DNA from 2 places in the Paraburkholderia jirisanensis genome. Region 1 is predicted to be linked to the other one. Evidence: predicted binding sites of a transcription regulator. Region 1 holds the regulator's gene; the other holds the start of a gene.
What was found. The regulator LexA, encoded in region 1, represses DNA repair genes until DNA is damaged. The targets are predictions, from matches to a motif close to ACTGTATNNNNATACAGT.
Positions count from the first base shown of each region.

Region 2: ACYVNQ_RS15180 (VRR-NUC domain-containing protein) is a predicted target of LexA. The motif match lies at 4,507-4,524, and genes of this name have one in related genera.

Region 1 covers NZ_BAAGSQ010000012.1:122,958-132,266, reverse strand. Annotated here, with positions in the region: gene ACYVNQ_RS07260 (universal stress protein) at 177-641, shown strand; gene ACYVNQ_RS07255 (DUF2939 domain-containing protein) at 696-1,337, opposite strand; gene ACYVNQ_RS07250 (hypothetical protein) at 1,654-2,067, opposite strand; gene lexA (transcriptional repressor LexA) at 2,094-2,744, opposite strand; gene ACYVNQ_RS07240 (sulfate ABC transporter substrate-binding protein) at 3,076-4,116, shown strand; gene cysT (sulfate ABC transporter permease subunit CysT) at 4,246-5,145, shown strand; gene cysW (sulfate ABC transporter permease subunit CysW) at 5,142-6,116, shown strand; gene ACYVNQ_RS07225 (sulfate/molybdate ABC transporter ATP-binding protein) at 6,129-7,190, shown strand; gene ACYVNQ_RS07220 (CysB family HTH-type transcriptional regulator) at 7,217-8,155, shown strand; gene ACYVNQ_RS07215 (asparaginase) at 8,401-9,309, shown strand, end outside.
Region 2 covers NZ_BAAGSQ010000025.1:779,713-789,021, reverse strand. Annotated here, with positions in the region: gene ACYVNQ_RS15195 (complex I subunit 4 family protein) at 1-487, shown strand, start outside; gene ACYVNQ_RS15190 (methyl-accepting chemotaxis protein) at 753-2,396, shown strand; gene ACYVNQ_RS15185 (MFS transporter) at 2,754-4,355, shown strand; gene ACYVNQ_RS15180 (VRR-NUC domain-containing protein) at 4,547-6,475, shown strand; gene ACYVNQ_RS15175 (ATP-dependent DNA helicase) at 6,472-8,754, shown strand; gene ACYVNQ_RS15170 (acetoacetate decarboxylase) at 9,096-9,309, shown strand, end outside.

The DNA of each region.
Region 1 (9,309 bases):
GCACCGTGCCGGCGAGCGCAACCATGCGTCCGCGGCCCGCGGCAGGGTCATCCCGCAGTGCGGCAGCGCCGCTCAGGCGTGCTGCGGACAGTTAGCGTTTTCCACGCCTTGCAAGCGCAATTGCGGCGCACCATGATTGTTTCGAGACCGCGATCCACGCGGGAGGGAGATCCACGATGGCGAGCTACAACAAGATTCTGCTGTGCTACGACGGCTCGCGCGAAGGGCGCAAGGCACTGCGCTGCGGCGCGGATCTGGCGCTCGATCTGAAAGCCGAAACGCATTTGCTGTCGGTGGTCGACATGCGCTCGAGCATCGCGCAAAGCGCCGGGCTGTTGACCGACGTCGCGTGCGGGAGCTTCGAAAAAACCGCGCGCGAGATCCTGCAGGAAGGCGTCGACTGGCTGACCGAGCGCGGCGTCAGTGCCCAGGGGCACTTCGCGTTCGGTCATCCGATCGACGAGATCGCGGCGCTGGCCGAAGAGTTGAAGGTGGATCTGGTGGTGGTCGGCCATCGCTGCCGCACGGGCTTGTCGCGCTGGTGGATGGGGGCGGGCAACACGCCGCTGCTCGATCGCGTGTCGTGCAGCATTCTGGTGGCCTGCTCGGCGCCGGGCGAGCAGGCGGCGGCGGCTGCGTAAGCGGGGTCGGCCGGAGCTATCTGGCCGCCGGCGTGCATTTGCCGGGAACGGGCGTCAGTCGGCCAGATCGACCGCCGCGAGCTTCCACGAGAACAAACCTTCGCGACGCAAAATTGCCGCATAGCGCGTGTCGCCGACGCCGTGCCGGTAGGTGACGACGAACTCGTTGATGCCGCGATAGCCGGCCGTGGTTTGCGGCGGCTGCGGTGGCGTGTCAGGCGCATTCGCCGGGGCTTGCGCATTGGGTTGCGCGGGTGACGGTGCGGGTGACGACGTGCCTGCGCCGGCGTTATCCACGTTGGAATTCGCATCGGGCGGTGCGGGCGGCCGTTCTCCCGGTTCACCGCGTGGCGGCATGCCGTTGAGCAGTGCCGCGACGCCATCTGGCGTTGCATACGCATCGACCAGCGGTCCGATCACCGCGACGCCGATCATCGCGCCGATCGCGGCGAGCGGATTGCCGTGCCCCGAACCTTCGAGCCGACGCTGGAGCAGCCCGACCAGTTGCTGCTTGAGGCTGTCGCGCAGCGCGGGAAAATCGACGTATTGATTGACTGTTTGCGCATCGCGCGCATCGGCGGCGCGCTTGAGCCGTTCGAGCGCGATGTACGGCGACGCATAAGCGAACGCCAGCGCGGCGACGATCGCCAGAATAACCAGCGCGATCGCCATCGACCGTGTGAAACGGCCTTGCATCGAATATTTTGAGTGAACGCGGACGGTACGAACCTTCATCGTGCGGGACATGGATTGAACGTGGGAATCAACTAGACTCCGCGCGCGCAAAAACGATCCCGCACTATGCCGACCGGATGAAGAATCCACGCGGGCCGTGGCGCGGACGGCGCGATGTAGCGCACTCGCCGCGCTGCGGGTGCGGCGGCCAGTCTACGCCGCGCGCGGCGGCGACTGCGCGGGTTACCACCGCGACCGACCGCCGTGACCTACCGCCGTGACCTACCGCAGCAGCCACCTCAAGCAGCCACCTCAAGCAGCTCTCGCGCCCGCCAACTCAAACGGCGCCGCCTTGCAGCGCCGCGCTTTCCTCGGCGATGCAACGATCGATCATCCGGCACACTGCGTCGACGGTGCCGACCATGATGAGCCGCGACGGCCCGTGATAAACCCGCACCGGCGCGCGTTGCGCCGGCTGCGCATTGATCGACGACTTCAGCGACACGCGCGCAAAGGCCGGCAGCGACGACGGCAGCGCAGCGGCGCCCGGCGCACCGACGCCCGGCGCAGTGGCGCCCGGCGTACCGACGCCCACCGCATCAGACGGCAGCTGATCGCTCACCTCACTATCGAACAACGAACCCGTGCGCGCCGCATGTAGCGCCTCAAGCGGCATACACGGTACGAGGCTGCGCAAATGACGCAGACGGCCGAACTGGCGAAAGGGCAGCAAACGGGCAAGGCGTTCCATGGATCTCTCCGGGGGAGGTTCGGATATCAGAATTCGGTAGGCCGGATCAGGCCCACGGCGATGCCTTCGAGCGCAAATTCCGCGCTGCCGGCCTCGACGAAAATGTTGTCGTAATCGGGGTTCTCGGCGATCAGTTCGACGCCGTTCGGGCGGCGCTTCAGGCGCTTGACGGTGACGTCGTCGCCCAGCCGCGCGATGATGATCTGGCCGTCTTTCGCTTCGCTGCGCTTTTGCACGGCGAGCAGGTCGCCGTCGAGAATGCCGGCGTCGCGCATCGACAGCCCGCGCACCTTCAGCAGGTAGTCCGGCTTGCTGGAGAACAGCGCCGGGTCGCATGCATAGGTTTGCGCGATGTGCTCCTGCGCGAGGATCGGGCTACCTGCCGCGACACGGCCCACCAGCGGCAGCGACAACTGCATCAGCCCCGCGTGCGGCAGCGTGAACTGATGCGGCGCGTCGTCCTGACCGGCCAACAGACGGATGCCGCGCGACGCGCCTGCTGCGAGTTCGATCACGCCTTTACGGGCCAGCGCGCGCAGATGCTCTTCCGCCGAATTGGCCGAGCTGAAGCCCAGTTCGGCAGCGATCTCGGCGCGCGTGGGCGGAAAGCCGCTGCGCTCGATGGCGCGGCGGATCAGATCGAAAACCTGCTGCTGACGTGCGGTGAGTTTGGTCATGGCGCCACTGTATGGATGAACAGGTGGCTGTATTTTTATACAGTATCGGCGGCAATTCAAGCGTTACTTGAAGTTCGTCCGTTTGGGTGCCGCTGCAACGGCGAAAACCGCTGCTAAGACAGCGCCTTACATGCGTCAACGCCGCGCCTGGCCGTCATTACCACTTTTGAGTATTAAAAAATGAAGAAACATTATTTTTAATGATGAAGGGCCCCGGATAGACTGGCCTCCATCGATGACTGGCGCGGCGAACAGGCAAGAGCAAAGCGAAAAGCACAAGCCCAAAAGTAGCAAGCCGCGCCTGCAAACTTGTTGCGGGTGGAGAAGAGAAATGGTCAAGCACACTACGGGGATCGCAGCAAACATGAAGAAATTCTTCGCGGGATTGGCGTTCGGCGGCGCGCTTGCGCTCAGTTTGGGCACGGCGGCGCACGCTGCGGATACGACCCTTCTGAACGTGTCGTACGATCCGACGCGTGAGCTGTACCAGGACATCAACGCGGCATTCGGCAAGCAATGGAAGGCGAAGACCGGCGAGTCGATCACCTTCAAGCAGTCGCACGGCGGCTCGGGCGCGCAGGCGCGTTCGGTGCTGGACGGCCTGCAGGCGGACGTGGTGACGCTGGCACTTGCCTACGACATCGACGCGCTCGCGAACAAGGGCCTCGTCGATCCGGGCTGGCAGAAGCGCCTGCCGGACAACGCGTCGCCATACACGTCGACCATCGTATTTCTGGTACGCAAGGGCAACCCGAAGCACATCAAGGATTGGGACGATCTGACCAAACCAGGCGTGTCGATCGTCACGCCGAATCCGAAGACCTCGGGCGGTGCGCGCTGGAACTACCTGGCCGCATGGGCGTACGCACTGCATCAACCGGGCGGCAACGAGCAGAAGGCCAAGGAATTCGTCGCGAAGCTTTACAAGAACGCCGGCGTGCTCGATTCGGGCGCACGTGGCGCGACCACCAGCTTCGTGCAGCGCGATATCGGCGACGTGCTGATCGCGTGGGAAAACGAGGCGTTCCTGTCGCTGAAGGAGTTTGGCCCGGAGAAATTCGAGATCGTCGTGCCGTCGGTCAGCATTCTGGCTGAGCCGCCGGTCGCGGTGGTCGACAAGGTGGTCGACAAACACGGCACGCGCAAGCTGGCCGAAGCGTATCTGAACTTCCTGTATAGCGAGGAGGGCCAGGAGATCGCAGCGAAGAACTTCTACCGTCCGCGTTCGGACAAGGTGCCGGCCGCGCTGACGTCGAAGTTTCCGAAGCTGAAGCTCTACACCGTCGACGATACGTTCGGCGGCTGGACCAAGGCGCAGAAAACCCACTTTGCCGACGGCGGCGTATTCGATTCGATTTACCAGCCGCAATAACCAGCGCGGCTGATTGCACCGCAAAGCGCGCCTCGCGAGGCGCGCTTTGCGGTTTGTTCGCGTAATGAAGGCACCTGAAGAAGGCACCTGCAGCACCTTGCGCACAACCTGAGTAAAAGAGCCTAGAGCATGACGACGTTGACCTTCCGCAAACCGAGCGCGCTGCCCGGCTTCGGCATCACGCTCGGTATCACGGTCGCTTATCTGAGCCTCGTGGTGCTGATTCCGCTGGCGGCCACCTTCCTGAAAACGGCGACGCTCGACTGGAGCCAGTTCGTGCGCGCGGTCGCTTCGCCGCGCGTGATCGCGTCGTACCGGCTGACCTTTTTCGCAGCGCTCGGCGGCGCGCTGCTCAATGCGGTGTTCGGCTTTCTGGTGGCGTGGGTGCTGACGCGCTACACGTTTCCGTTCAAGCGCGTGGTCGACGCGGTGGTCGACTTGCCGTTCGCGTTGCCCACCGCGGTGGCCGGTATCTCGCTCGCCGCGGTCTATGCGGGCAACGGCTGGATCGGGCAGTTTCTCGAGCCGCTCGGCATCAAGGTGGCGTTCACGCCGCTTGGCGTGCTGGTCGCGCTGACCTTTATCGGTCTGCCGTTCGTGGTGCGCACGGTGCAGCCGGTGCTCGAAGAGTTCGAGCGCGAACAGGAGGAAGCCGCCGCATGCCTCGGTGCATCGCGCTGGCTGACGTTTCGGCGCGTGATTCTGCCGGCCGTGTTTCCGGCCTTGTTGACAGGCTTCGCACTGGCGTTCGCGCGTGCGCTCGGCGAATACGGCTCGGTGATCTTCATCGCCGGCAACGTGCCGATGAAGTCTGAAATCACGTCGCTGCTGATCATCACGAAGCTCGAGCAGTATGACTATGCAGGCGCTACCGCGCTGGCCGTCGTGATGCTGGTCGTGTCGTTCCTGATGCTGCTGCTGATCAACACGCTGCAATGGTATCTGCAGCGGCGCACGAGCCGCAGCGCGGCGCCGCCGGCGCCTGCCGTAGCAACGCTGAACACGGCCCGGCCGGGAGGCGCGCAATGACCGACCATTCCGCCACGCTGCAAAACGCGCCGCGCTCAGCCGCCAACGCTACGCGCCACGACGGCCCGGTCACCGAACCGCGCGCGGTGCGCTGGATCCTGACCGGCATCGCGCTGGTGTTTCTCGCGCTGTTCCTCGTGGTGCCGCTCGCCGCGGTGTTCTACCAGGCGTTTGCGAAGGGCATCGCGTTCTACTTCGAGTCGCTCGCCGACCCGGACGCACTGTCCGCGATCAAACTGACCTTGATAACCGCGGCCATCGCGGTGCCGCTGAACCTGGTGTTCGGCCTCGTCGCATCGTGGTGTATCGCGAAGTTCGAATTCCGCGGCAAGGCGCTGCTGACCACGCTGATCGATCTGCCGTTCTCGGTGTCGCCGGTGATCTCCGGTCTGATCTACGTGCTGATGTTCGGCGCGCAGGGCTGGTTCGGCCCGTGGCTGCAGGCGCACGACGTGCAGATCGTATTCGCGGTGCCCGGCATCGTGCTCGCGACGATCTTCGTCACCTTCCCGTTCGTCGCGCGCGAACTGATTCCGTTGATGCAGGCGCAAGGCACCGACGAGGAAGAAGCCGCGCACGTGCTCGGCGCGTCGGGCTGGCAGATCTTCCGTCGCGTGACGCTGCCGAACGTGAAATGGGGCCTGCTGTACGGCGTGATCCTGTGCAATGCGCGCGCGATGGGCGAATTCGGCGCGGTGTCGGTGGTGTCGGGTCATATTCGCGGGCAGACCAACACGATGCCGCTGCACGTCGAAATTCTCTACAACGAATACAACTTCTCGGCGGCCTTCGCGGTGGCGTCGTTGCTGGCGCTGCTCGCGCTGGTGACGCTCGGCCTGAAGCAGCTGGCCGAGCGCCATATGTCGGCGCAAGGGCGCGATGGAGCCGCGACCGCGGTGCCCGCATACGCCGGTCCCGCAGCGGTCGCCGCCGCTGGTGCGCACGCGCCGGCCGACGGCCAGCCTCAATAAGGAGTGTCACAGATGAGCATCACCGTTCGCAATCTGCACAAGCGCTTCGGCGACTTCACTGCGCTCGACAACGTGTCGCTCGACTTTCCGGCCGGCGAACTGGTTGCGTTGCTCGGGCCGTCCGGCTGCGGCAAGACCACGCTGCTGCGGGTGATCGCCGGCCTCGAATTTGCCGATGCCGGCCAGGTCGTGCTGCAAGGCCAGGACGTCGCGGAAGTCGGCGCGCGCGAGCGCGAGGTTGGCTTCGTGTTCCAGCATTACGCGTTGTTCCGTCATATGACCGTGTTCGAGAACGTCGCCTTCGGCCTGCGCGTGAAGCCGCGCCGCGAACGCCCGTCCGAAGCGGTGATCCGCGACAAGGTGCATGAGCTGCTGAAGCTGGTGCAACTCGACTGGCTCGCGCAGCGCTATCCGTCGGAGCTGTCGGGCGGCCAGCGGCAACGCATTGCGCTGGCGCGCGCGCTCGCCGTCGAACCCAAGGTGCTGCTGCTCGACGAACCGTTCGGCGCGCTCGACGCGAAAGTGCGCAAGGAGCTGCGCAGCTGGCTGCGGCGTCTGCATGACGATCTGCATATCTCGACGTTGTTTGTCACGCATGACCAGGAAGAAGCGCTCGAAGTGGCGGACCGCATCGTCGTGATGAACCGCGGCCACGTCGAACAGGTCGGCAGCCCGCAGGATGTGTACGACCATCCGCAGACATCGTTCGTCTACGAATTTCTCGGCGCCGCCAACCGGTTGCACGGTAGTGTTGCGCGCAACGGTTTCGTTGCTGAAGGTGCGGCACAGCCGATCGCGATCGAAGCGGCTTTCGAAGGACCGGCGTTCGCCTACGTGCGACCGCACGATCTGGTGCTGTATCCGCAGGCGGCCGGCGGCCATACCGACGGCATCAAGGTCGGCGTGCGGCGCGTCGTCACGCTGGGCGGCTCGGTGCGTGTCGAACTCGAGGGGCAGGGCGGTCATCTGCTCGAAGCGGAACTCGATCGCGAAACCTGGCGCGAACTGCGCCTCGCGGTCGGCGACGGCGCGACGGCGGTGCCGCGCGCGTTGCGGGTATTCCCCGCGCAATAGCGCGGTATAAACAGCGGGAGACAAATATGAATTTCCAGCAGCTGCGCTTCGTGCGCGAGGCCGTGCGCCAGAACATGAACCTGACCGAAGTGGCGAACGTGCTGTACACGTCGCAATCGGGGGTGTCCAAGCAGATCAAGGATCTTGAGGACGAACTCGGCGTCGACATCTTTATCCGCCGCGGCAAGCGTTTGACGGGGCTGACCGAGCCGGGCAAGGCGGTGCATCAGCTGATCGAGCGGATGCTGCTCGACGCCGAGAACCTGCGCCGCGTCGCACGCCAGTACGCGGACCAGGACAACGGGCACCTGGTCGTCGCGACCACCCACACGCAGGCGCGCTATGCGTTGCCGAAGGTGATCCGCCAGTTCACGGAAGTGTTTCCGAAAGTGCATCTCGCGCTGCGCCAGGGCAATCCGCAGCAGATCGCGCAGATGATCATCAACGGTGAAGCGGATATCGGCATTTCGACTGAAGCGCTCGACCGCTATCCGGATATCGTGACGTTCCCATGCTATTCGTGGCATCACGTGGTGGTGGTGCCGAAGGATCATCCGCTGGTCGGCCGCGAGAACGTGACGCTCGAAGAGATTGCCGAGTATCCGATCGTCACGTATGAGCAGGAATTCACCGGCCGCTCGCACGTGGACCAGGCGTTCGCGAAGGTCGGCGCGATGCCGGACGTGGTGCTGACCGCGATCGATGCGGACGTGATCAAGACCTATGTCGAGCTCGGCATGGGCGTGGGCGTGGTCGCGGCGATGGCGTTCGATCCGAAGCGCGATACCGAACTGGTGGCGCTCGATACGCAGCATCTGTTCGAAGAGAGCACCACGCGCGTTGGGCTGCGCAAGGGCGCGTTTCTGCGCGCGTACGCGTACAAGCTGATCGAGATGTTCGCGCCGCAGCTGAAGGAAGCCGATATCGCGGCGCAGTTGCGCGAGCCTGTTGCGCGAGATGCGTGACGCGTGATTGATGCGTAGCAGGCGTGTGGGGTGGCCTCGTGGACTGAGTCGCGGCGCCGGCCCGTTCCGCTGACGCGGCGATCCGGCAACCCGGCAACCCGGCAACCCGGCAACCCGGCAACCCGGCAACCCGGCGACACCGCGACACCGCGACACCGCGACACCGCGACACCGCGACACCGCGACACCGCGACATGGCGCGCCCGCTGCCTGCCGGCCGCGGCGCATCGCTTACAATCGCCGCCATGAATACCACTTCTTCCTCTTCGCCCACGCTGCCGCGCATCGCGGTGCTTGCCACCGGCGGCACGATCGCCGGTTCGGCAGCCGATGCGGCCAGCACGGCCGGCTATCAGGCCGGCGTAGTCGGCGTCGACCGGCTGCTCGCCGCGGTGCCCGCACTGTCGGGAGTCGCGCAGATCCACGCCGAGCAGGTTGCGAGCATCGACAGCAAGGATATGTCGCTCGCGCTGTGGACCACGCTCGCGCAACGCGTCGACACACTGCTGGCAAGCGACGATATCGACGGCATCGTCATCACGCATGGCACCGATACGCTGGAAGAAACGGCGTACCTGCTGCATCTGACCGTGAAAAGCACAAAACCGGTGGTGCTGACCGCGGCGATGCGGCCCGCGACCGCGTTGTCGGCCGACGGACCGCTGAACCTGCTCAACGCGGTAACGGTCGCGGCGAGCCGCGCGGCGCATGCGCAAGGTGTGCTGGTTGCGTTCAATAACCGCATCCATAGCGCGCGCGACGTCGTGAAGACCAGCACCTTCGCCGTCGATGCGTTCCAGTCGCCGGAAGTGGGGGCGCTTGGCTGGGTGCAGGACGGGCGGGTCGAATTTCAGCGCCGCGTGGTGCGGCCGCATACGCTTGCTACCGGTTTCGCGATCGGGCCGGCGTCGCCAGCAGCGTGGCCGGCGGTCGAGATCGTCATGAGCTATGCGGGCGCGACGCGCGTGCTGGTCGATGCGCTGCTGCAATCGCGTGTGCGCGGCATCGTGGTGGCCGGCACCGGCAACGGCTCGATCCACGCGTCCTTGCAGCAGGGGCTGGCCGATGCGGTGGCGCAAGGAATCGCGGTGGTGCGCGCGTCGCGGGTCGGCTCAGGACATGTGATGCACAACGGCGCGGCCGCCGACGATGCG
Region 2 (9,309 bases), on a different contig from region 1:
GGCCAATGTCGGCTTGCCGGGTACCTCGGGTTTTGTCGGCGAATTCATGGTGTTGATGGGCGCGATCCAGTTCAACTTCTGGATCGGCGCGCTGGCGGCGCTGACGCTGATTCTCAGTGCGGCTTACACGCTGTGGATGTATAAGCGCGTGATTTTCGGCGCGATCGCGAATGCGCGCGTCGCGAAGCTGGCGGACCTCGGCAAGCGCGAGTTCGCGCTGCTCGGCGCGCTGGCGATGATGGTGCTGGCGATCGGTATCGATCCGAAGCCGTTCACCGATGCGATCGACGCAAGCGCGGGCGTGGTGCTCGCGCAAGCCGAAGGCAATGCCGCGAATCCGGCCGCACGCGTTGCGCAGACGCACGACACGCCGGCACCGGCTTCCGCTTCGGCATCGGCCTCGCCATCCACGTCGACAACCTCGTCGACGTCCACGTCGGCATCGACCTCGCACATCGCGCAAGGCCAGGATCGCCCGCGCGGCTAAGCCGTGGTCTGACCAATCAACGCGCGGCGCGAGTTCATACGAGCTTGCGCCGCCGCACCGCGCGTCCTCTTCTGTGCACGCGCTTCACCTTTGTTTGCCGCATTGACGCGAAACAAGGGTTTCCCTCTACAAATCCGCAAGCCGTCCTGGTCGATATACGGAACAGGCGATTCCCAATTTGCGCCGCGCGCGGCCGGCGCGGTCTGCAAATGCGCCTGACAAAAAGCGTGGTTCGATCCGAAACCACCATAACAATGGAGACGCAATGCACAAGCTCAGCTTTGCGCAGAAGCTCTGGCTGCCGCTCGCGGTCAGCCTGATCGCGCTGCTGCTGGTATCGGTATCGGCGGCGTGGCTGTCGCGGCAAACGCGCATCGAGGAACGCAAGCACGATCTGGTCAACGTCGCGCACGTCGGCCTGTCGATCGTCGACGAGTATGCGGCGCTCGCGCAAAAAGGCGCGCTGTCCACCGCCGCGGCGCAAAAGGAAGCACTCGAGCGGCTACGCGGCATCCGCTACGGCGAAGACGGCTATCTGCTGGTGATCGACTCGACACCGCGCATGATCATGCATCCGATCAAACCGGCGCTGAACGGCCGCGATCTCGCGGGCACCGCCGATGCCGACGGGCGGCACCACTATGTGACATTTGCAGCGGTCGCGAAGGATCCGCAAGGCGGTTTCGTCGATTACGTGTTTCCGCATCCGAAGGCGGCTGCGACCGACGTGGTCGGCAAGCTCGGCTATGTGGTGCGCTACGCGCCGTGGGACTGGATCATCGCGACCGGCGCCTATGTCGACGATATCGACGCGGCCTTCATGCGTTCCCTCTATGTGGTCGGCGGCGTGTTCGCGGTGCTCGCGCTGGTGCTCGCGGCGCTGGTCGCGGCGATCAATCGCAGTATCCAGCGCACGATCGGCGGCGATCCGCGCTACGCGGCGCGAGTGGCCGGTGCGATCGCCGAGGGCGATCTGACGGTCGCGATCGTGCTGGGCCGCGCCGGCCGCGATGCGTCGAGCCTGCTGGCTATCATGCAGCGCATGCGCGGCGCGCTGTCCGGCACGATCCGCAGCATCGGCACGGCGGCCGACAGCGTGGCCACCGGCGCGCGCGAGATCGCGAGCGGCAGCGCCGATCTGTCGTCACGCACCGAGAACCAGGCCGCGTCGCTCGAAGAAACCGCGGCCAGCATGGAACAGATCACCTCGATGGTGCGGCAGACGGCCGAGAACGCGAAGAGCGCGAGCCGGCTGGCCGTGGATGCCGCACAGATCGCCGGCGACGGCGGCGCACTGGTGGCGCAGGCCGTCACGACGATGCGCGATATCTCCGGCGCGTCGCAGCGGATGGTGGAGATCATCGCGGTGATCGAAGGCATCGCGTTCCAGACCAATATCCTCGCGTTGAATGCTGCCGTCGAAGCGGCGCGCGCCGGTGAGCAGGGGCGCGGCTTCGCGGTGGTCGCCGCGGAGGTCAGGTCGCTTGCGCACCGCAGCGCCAGCGCGGCGAAGGAAGTGCGCGAGCTGATCGGCAATGCGGTCGGCAAGGTGGGCACCGGCGCCGAGCTGGTCGAGCGGGCCGGCGGCACGATCGACGGCGCACGCGCGGCGATCGCCAAAGTGAGCGGCGTCGTGCAGGAAATCGCGTCGGCTGCGGCCGAACAGAGCGCGGGCATCGAGCAGGTGAATATGGCCGTCACGCAGATGGACGCGCTGACCCAGGAGAACGCGGCGCTCGTCGAGCAGGCGGCCGCCGCCGCGCAATCGCTGACCGAGCAGGCGGTGATCATGCAGACGGCGGTACGCGCGTTTCGTCTGGCTGGCGAGTCACAGGACGACTCAGCGCACTTCGGTGGCGAGCTGGGCGTGAATGCGGCCGGTGCGTACGCGCTTGCTGCGGCGACCTGAGGGCAACCTGAGGGCGGCATGAGGGTGGCATGAGGGTGGCATGAGGGTGGCATGAAGGTGGCACGAGGGTGGCACGAGGGTGGCACGAGGGCGGGCACGAGGGCCGGCACGAGGGCGGGCATGAGGGCGGGCATGAGGGCGGACATGACGACACCCGGCCGCGGCAAATGACTTGCCGTTTTGCAGCGGCAGTGCGACATTCGCTGGAGTTCCTTTGCTCGAGCCGCGGGAATATTTCCGCGCTTCGCGTGGTTTGCACAGGCGCGCTGACGTTTCGCTTCAGCGTTAGCGGCGCACCGTGAAGCACCGCGTCTCCCGCAGCGAAGAACGGCCTCCCTTTTGCGCGTGTGCACCATCATGATTCCTGCTATTGCGACCAGTTTCGATCCAGGCAGGCAGTTGCTGCCGTTTCGCGAATCGCTGCTGGCCATGCTCGGCATCGCGCTGGTTGCGATGCTGGTCGCGCTCGATCAGACCATCGTCGGCACCGCGCTGCCGCGCATCGTCGCGGATCTGAAGGGCTTCGATCTGTACGCGTGGGTCGCCACGTCCTACATGCTGGCCTCGGTGATCACGATCCCGATCTTCGGCCGGCTGGGCGATCTGTTCGGCCGCAAGCCGTTCCTGCTGGCCGCCATCGTGCTGTTCACCGGTGCCTCGCTGCTGTGCGGCGTCGCCTCCAGCATGCTGTTTCTGGTGCTCGCGCGCGGCCTGCAAGGGATCGGCGGCGGCATTCTGATCGGTACCGTGTTTGCCACCGTCGCCGATCTGTTTCCGGATCCGAGGCTGCGGCTGCGCTGGCTGGTGTTCGTCACGTCGGCGTTCGGTCTGGCCAACATCGTCGGGCCGACGCTCGGCGGCATGCTGACGCAGATGGCCGGCTGGCGGCTGGTGTTCTTCGTCAATCTGCCGGTGGGCCTCGTATCGCTGCTGTTCGTGCTGCGCTTTCTGCCGCCGCTCACGCAGTTGCGCCGCGCGGGGCCGGTGCAGCTCGACTGGGTCGGTGCTTCGGTGGTGGCGCTGACGTTCGGCGCACTGCAACTGCTGATCGAACTGCTGCCGCGCGACGGCCTCACGCCGTTGACGATCGCGCTGGCGGTCCTTGCGGTTGTGTGCGGCGGCGTGCTGTGGTTCTGGGAGCGGCGCGCCGGTTATCCGGTCGTGCCGATCGAACTGCTGTTCGACCGGCGTCTTGCGCCGCTGTTTGCGATTTCCGCGCTGGGCGGTTTCGCGCTGTTCTCACTGGTGTTCTATGTGCCGCTGCTGTTTCAGGGCGGCTATGCGATGTCGCCGCACGAGTCGGGCATGCTGATTACGCCGCTGCTGTTGGGGACGACGGTCGGCAGCATGCTGAACAACCGCATCGTCACGCGGATCCGGCGCGCGAATGCGCTGATGCATATCGGCTTTGCCTGCTTTGCGGCGGCCTGCATCAGCCTCGTCGAGCTGACCGGCCATCAGCCGCATTACGTGTGGATGTCCTGCATGGCGTTGAGCGGGCTCGGCCTCGGGCTGGTGGCGACCAATGTGACGATCTGCGCGCAGCAGATCGTCGGGCGCGATCATCTGGGCGCGGCCACCGCGTTGCTGCAATCGCTGCGTATCTTCGGCGGCATGCTGGGCACCGCGCTCACTGGTGCGGTGCTGAGCCACCTGTACGTGAACGGCGTGCACCGCTCGCTCGATTCGTTCCAGGCCACCCAGTGGCTGCAGTCGTTCTCGAGCCCGGATCTGCGCGTCGATCATTCGCAGCAGGCGGCGCTGATCGAACATCTGATCATGGCCGGCCACGCGGATGGTCCGATGATGAAGATGGCGCGCGACGCGCTGGTGGAATCGATCCATGTCGGGTTGTCGCTTGCCGCAGCGGCGGCGCTGCTCGGCCTGTTTCTCGCGTGGTTCGTGCCGGCGGTGTGTGTCGGCGATCAGGAACTTGCGGCGCCGCGCGCCGAAGTGTGACCGGGGTGTGGTGATTGCTGCGGGCGTGCCGCGCCCAGCCTGGCATGCGCGTTGCGCGTTGCGCGCTGCGTGCTGCGGGCGCCCTAGGCGCACCGCGCCCGGGCGGGCGTGTGCGTCAGGGGTTGGCACCTGGGCGCGTTTTGCTATGATGACTGTATAAATATACAGTCCATCGTTCATCAATCGCCGCCGTGCCGCAAGACGCCCCGGATCCTCTGTACTATCTGCGCAACTTCGAGCGTGCCCTGCAATGGCTCGCGCAACGCTATGGCGATCTGCTCGGCGATGCGGAGCTCGCCTTCGTGCACGGCTTTGCGAGCCTGCCCGAGGCATCGCGGGCGCTGCTGGTGCGCATGCTGATGCGCAAAGGCGTACTGTTTCGCACGAGCCGGCTGTCGTACGGCGAAATCGGCTGTGCCGAGGCAGCCGCTGCGCCGCTCGTCGAAGCCGGTTGGCTCGAAGCCGACGTGCCGGTCACCGTCGATGAACTGTTCGCGCTTTGTACGCGTGCGGAATTGTTGACGTGCTTTTCCGCGCAGCTCGCAGGTCTGAAAGCCGCCCGCAAAGACGAATGGCTTGCGCCATTGCGCATGCAGTGCGGCGACGCGCGGCCTTACGCGGGGTGGTATCCACATGCGGCCGAACAGGTGCTGCACGTTGCCGTGGCGCCGCTGTGCGAGCGGCTGCGGCTGATGTTCTTCGGCAATCTGCAGCAGGATTGGTCTGAGTTCGTGCTGGCCGACCTCGGTGTGCATCGGTACGAGCAGGTCGCGTTTGCGCCGTCGTCGCGCGCGTTTCAGCAGCGCGAAGATGTCGACCTTTACCTCGCGTTGCACGCGTGCGGCGCGGCGCTCGAACAACTCGCCGCTGACGATCCGCTGCAGTCGCTGGAGCCGCTGCTTGCCGTGCTCGATACGCTCGACACCGGCAATGCGTGGCTTGCTTCGCGGCGCGCGAAGCTGCTGTACCGCATTGGGTATCACGCGGAACGGCATCAGCAGTGGGATGTTGCGCTGGCGGTCTATCAACGCTGCGCGTGGCCCGGTGCGCGGCACCGGCGTGTGCGCACGCTCGAATGTGCGGGGCGCGAAGGCGCGGCGCTGACGCTTGCGCTGGAAGCCGCCGCCGCGCCGGAAAGCGAGGAGGAAAGCCAGCGCATTGCGCGTATGCTGCCGCGACTGCGGCGCCGCGCTGGCAGTGGGTCAATGCGGCGTGTGTCTGCTTCTGCGGCTGCGGCTGCGCCCATGTCCATGCCAGTGCCAGTGCCAGTGCCAGTGCCAGTGCCAGTGCCAGCGCCAGCGCCAGCGCCAGCGCCAGCGCCAGCGCTCGAGCGTGGCGTGTTGATGCTGGCGCGGCCGGCGCATCCATCGGCCGTCCAATCCACGGTCGAATACGTCGTGCGTGATCACCTCGATGCACCCGACGCACCGGTGCATTACGTCGAGAACGCGCTGATCAATTCGCTATTTGGTCTGCTGTGCTGGGAGCCGGTGTTCGCCGCGCTGCCGGGGGCGTTTTTTCACCCATTCCAGCGCGGCCCAGCCGATCTGCACGCGCCGGACTTTTATGCGCGCCGCGCGCCGCTGTTTGCGCAGTGCCTCGCGCAACTCGACGACGACTCTTACCGCGTCACGATCCTGCGCCACCTCGACAGCAAGGCTGGCGTGCAGTCGCCGTTCGTGTTCTGGCCGATGCTGACGCGCGAGTTGCTCGACGTCGCGCTGGCTTGCATTCCCGCGGCGCATCTGAAGCTGTGGTTCGAGCGGCTGCTGCGCGACGTGCGCGGCAATCGCTCGGGGCTGCCCGATCTGATCCGCTTCTGGCCGCGCGAGCGGCGCTACGAACTGATCGAGGTAAAGGGGCCGGGCGATCGTTTGCAGGACAATCAGATCCGCTGGCTGACGTATTGCGCGCAACACGGAATGCCGGTGCGCGTGCTCGATGTACGGTGGTTGGAGGAGGGTGCCGGGCAGAGCAATGGAGGCACTGAGCGCGATGCCGCCGATGCGGTCAACGCGGCCAACGCAGCCAACGCAGCCAACGCAGCCAACGCAGCCAACGCAAGCACCGCGGACAAAGCACGCCACGCACTCACCGATGCGCAAGAGGCGGGCGCATGACTTACGTAGTCGCAGTGCGCGCGCTGTGCGAGTTCACCGCCAAACGCGGCGACCTCGATCTGCGCTTCACACCCGCCCCCACGGCCGCGCAAGGCATCGAAGGCCACGCGCTGGTCGCCGCGCGGCGTGCGGGCGGCTACGAGAAAGAGCTTGCCCTGTCGGGCACGTATCGCGACCTGACAGTACGCGGTCGCGCGGACGGCTACGATGCCGCGCTCAACCGTCTCGACGAAATCAAGACATATCGCGGCGATCTCGCGCGGATGCCGGACAATCACCGCGCACTGCATTGGGCGCAGGCGCTGATCTACGGCCATCTGCTGTGCGAGGCGCGGGCGCTGCCGCAGCTGGAGATCGCGCTGGTCTACTTCGACATTGCCAGCCAGAAAGAAACGCTGCTGACACAAACGCAGAGCGCCGCGCAACTGCGTGCCTTTTACGAAGCGCAATGCGAATGCTTTATCGGCTGGGCGCAGCGCGAACAGACCCATCGCAGTGCGCGCGACACCTTTCTCGCCGCGCTGCAATTCCCCTATCCATCGTTTCGCAGCGGCCAGCGTGAGTTATCGGTTGCCGCGTATCGCGCCGCGCGCGATGGCCGTGCGCTGCTCGCGCAGGCGCCAACCGGCATCGGCAAGACGCTCGGCACGCTGTTCCCGTTATTGAAGGCCTGCGCATCCGGCCATCTCGACCGCATTTTCTTCCTGACCGCGAAAACGCCGGGCCGCGCGCTGGCCTTCGATGCAGTCGACGCACTCGCGCACCACGCCGGCACCTGGCCGGTGCGCGTGCTTGAACTGGTAGCGCGCGACAAGGCGTGCGAGCATCCGGACAAATCCTGCGACGGCGCATCGTGCCCGCTGGCCCGCGGTTTCTACGATCGTGTCGCGGCCGCGCGCGATGCCGCGCTTGCCACGCCACGTCTGGACCGTAGTGCCGTGCGCGCCGCCGCGCTCGCGCACGATGTGTGCCCGTATTACCTTGCGCAGGAACTCGCACGCTGGTGCGACGTGGTAGTCGGCGATTACAACTACTACTACGACGGCAGCGCGTTGCTCTATGCGTTGACGCAGGTTTATCAATGGCGCGTCGCGGTACTGGTCGACGAAGCGCACAACTTGCCGGACCGCGCGCGCCGCATGTACACGGCGACACTCGAGCAGTTCGCCTTCAACACCGCGCGCAAAACCGCGCCGGCTTCGCTGAAAAAGCCGTTCGAACGCGTTCATCGCGAATGGCTGGCGCTCGTGCGTGAGCGTGCGCAGTCTTACGAAGTGCTGGAGGCCGTGCCCGCGCGCCTGCAGTCGGCGCTGCAGAATCTGACCGCGGCGATTAGCGATCAGCTTGCCGAAGCACCGTTTAATCTGAATGACAGCGCGGAAGATGGCAGTGTGCTGCGTTTCTACTTCGACGCGTTGCATTTCACCTCGCTTGTCGAACAGTTCGGGTCACATTCGATTTGCGACGTCACGCTGGCTGCCGCGCGGGTGCCGCGCGCCAAAGCCACGGCGTCGCTATGCGTGCGCAATGTCATTCCCGCGCCGTTTTTGCAGCCGCGCCACGAAGCGGCTCAAACGACCGTGTTTTTTTCAGGCACGCTGGGTCCGCAGCGTTTCTACCGCGATACCCTCGGCATTGCCGACGATGCGCAATGGCTAGAAGTAGACGGCCCGTTTCGCGCCGAGCAACTCGCCGTGCACGTGGCGAGCCATGTGTCGACGCGCTGGCGCGATCGCGAGCAATCGCTTGCGCCGATCGTCGAGCTGATCGCGCGGCAATATGCGGCGCGGCCCGGCAACTATCTGGGTTTTCTTAGCAGCTTCGACTACCTGCAACGGGTGGTCGAACGGTTGCGCGCGCAACATCCGCAATTGCCGGTGTGGGCGCAACAGCCCGGTATGGACGAAGCGGCGCGCGATGCGTTTCTTGCGCGCTTCGACACGCAGACGGGCGGCATCGGCTTCGCGGTGCTGGGCGGCGCGTTTGCCGAAGGCATCGATCTGGTCGGAGATCGGCTGATCGGCGCATTCATCGCCACGCTCGGCCTGCCGCAGATCAACGAAATCAACGAGCAGATGCGACGCACGATGCATGCGCAATTCGGCAACGGCTACGATTACGTGTACCTGTACCCCGGTTTGCAGAAAGTCGTGCAGGCCGCCGGCCGCGTGATTCGCACCGAGCGTGACGAAGGCGTCGTGCATCTGATCGACGACCGCTATCGGCGCGCCGACGTGCGGCGCCTGCTGCCGCGCTGGTGGCGCGTGCAATCTGTCTAGGCCTTGAACGCGTCATTCCGGACTGTGTGGAATACGATTCATGATTGCACGCATATGCCGCAATGATGGCCGGGCAAATGCGCCATCGCGGTGCGTAACTGCTTAGTATCCGGCATCAATGATGACAAAATCACGACGCGCGATATCGATGCATATCGACAATGGACTATCGCGCAATCCACTAAGAATCGGCTAAGACTACGACCTTACAATGAAGCGCATCTAATGCCACTGCGCGTTGCCTACCCTTCACTGTAGTTTTTTGTGATTTGCGTGATACTCGGCACATTGATCGTTTACGATCCCGCTGTGCGTTATGCACTCAACCGACGAGGAGCTTCATGGACATCGAGTCGATCCGCAAAGCCGCCTTTGCGATGCCCGTTCATAATCCCGCCTATCCGCGCCCGCCGTTTCGTTTTCGCAATCGCGAATACTTCATCATCTCGTACGAAACGGATCCCGACGCGCTGCGCGCCGCGGTGCCCGAACCGCTGAAGCCCGAAGACAATATCGTCCACTACGAATTTATCCGTATGCCCGATTCGTCCGGCT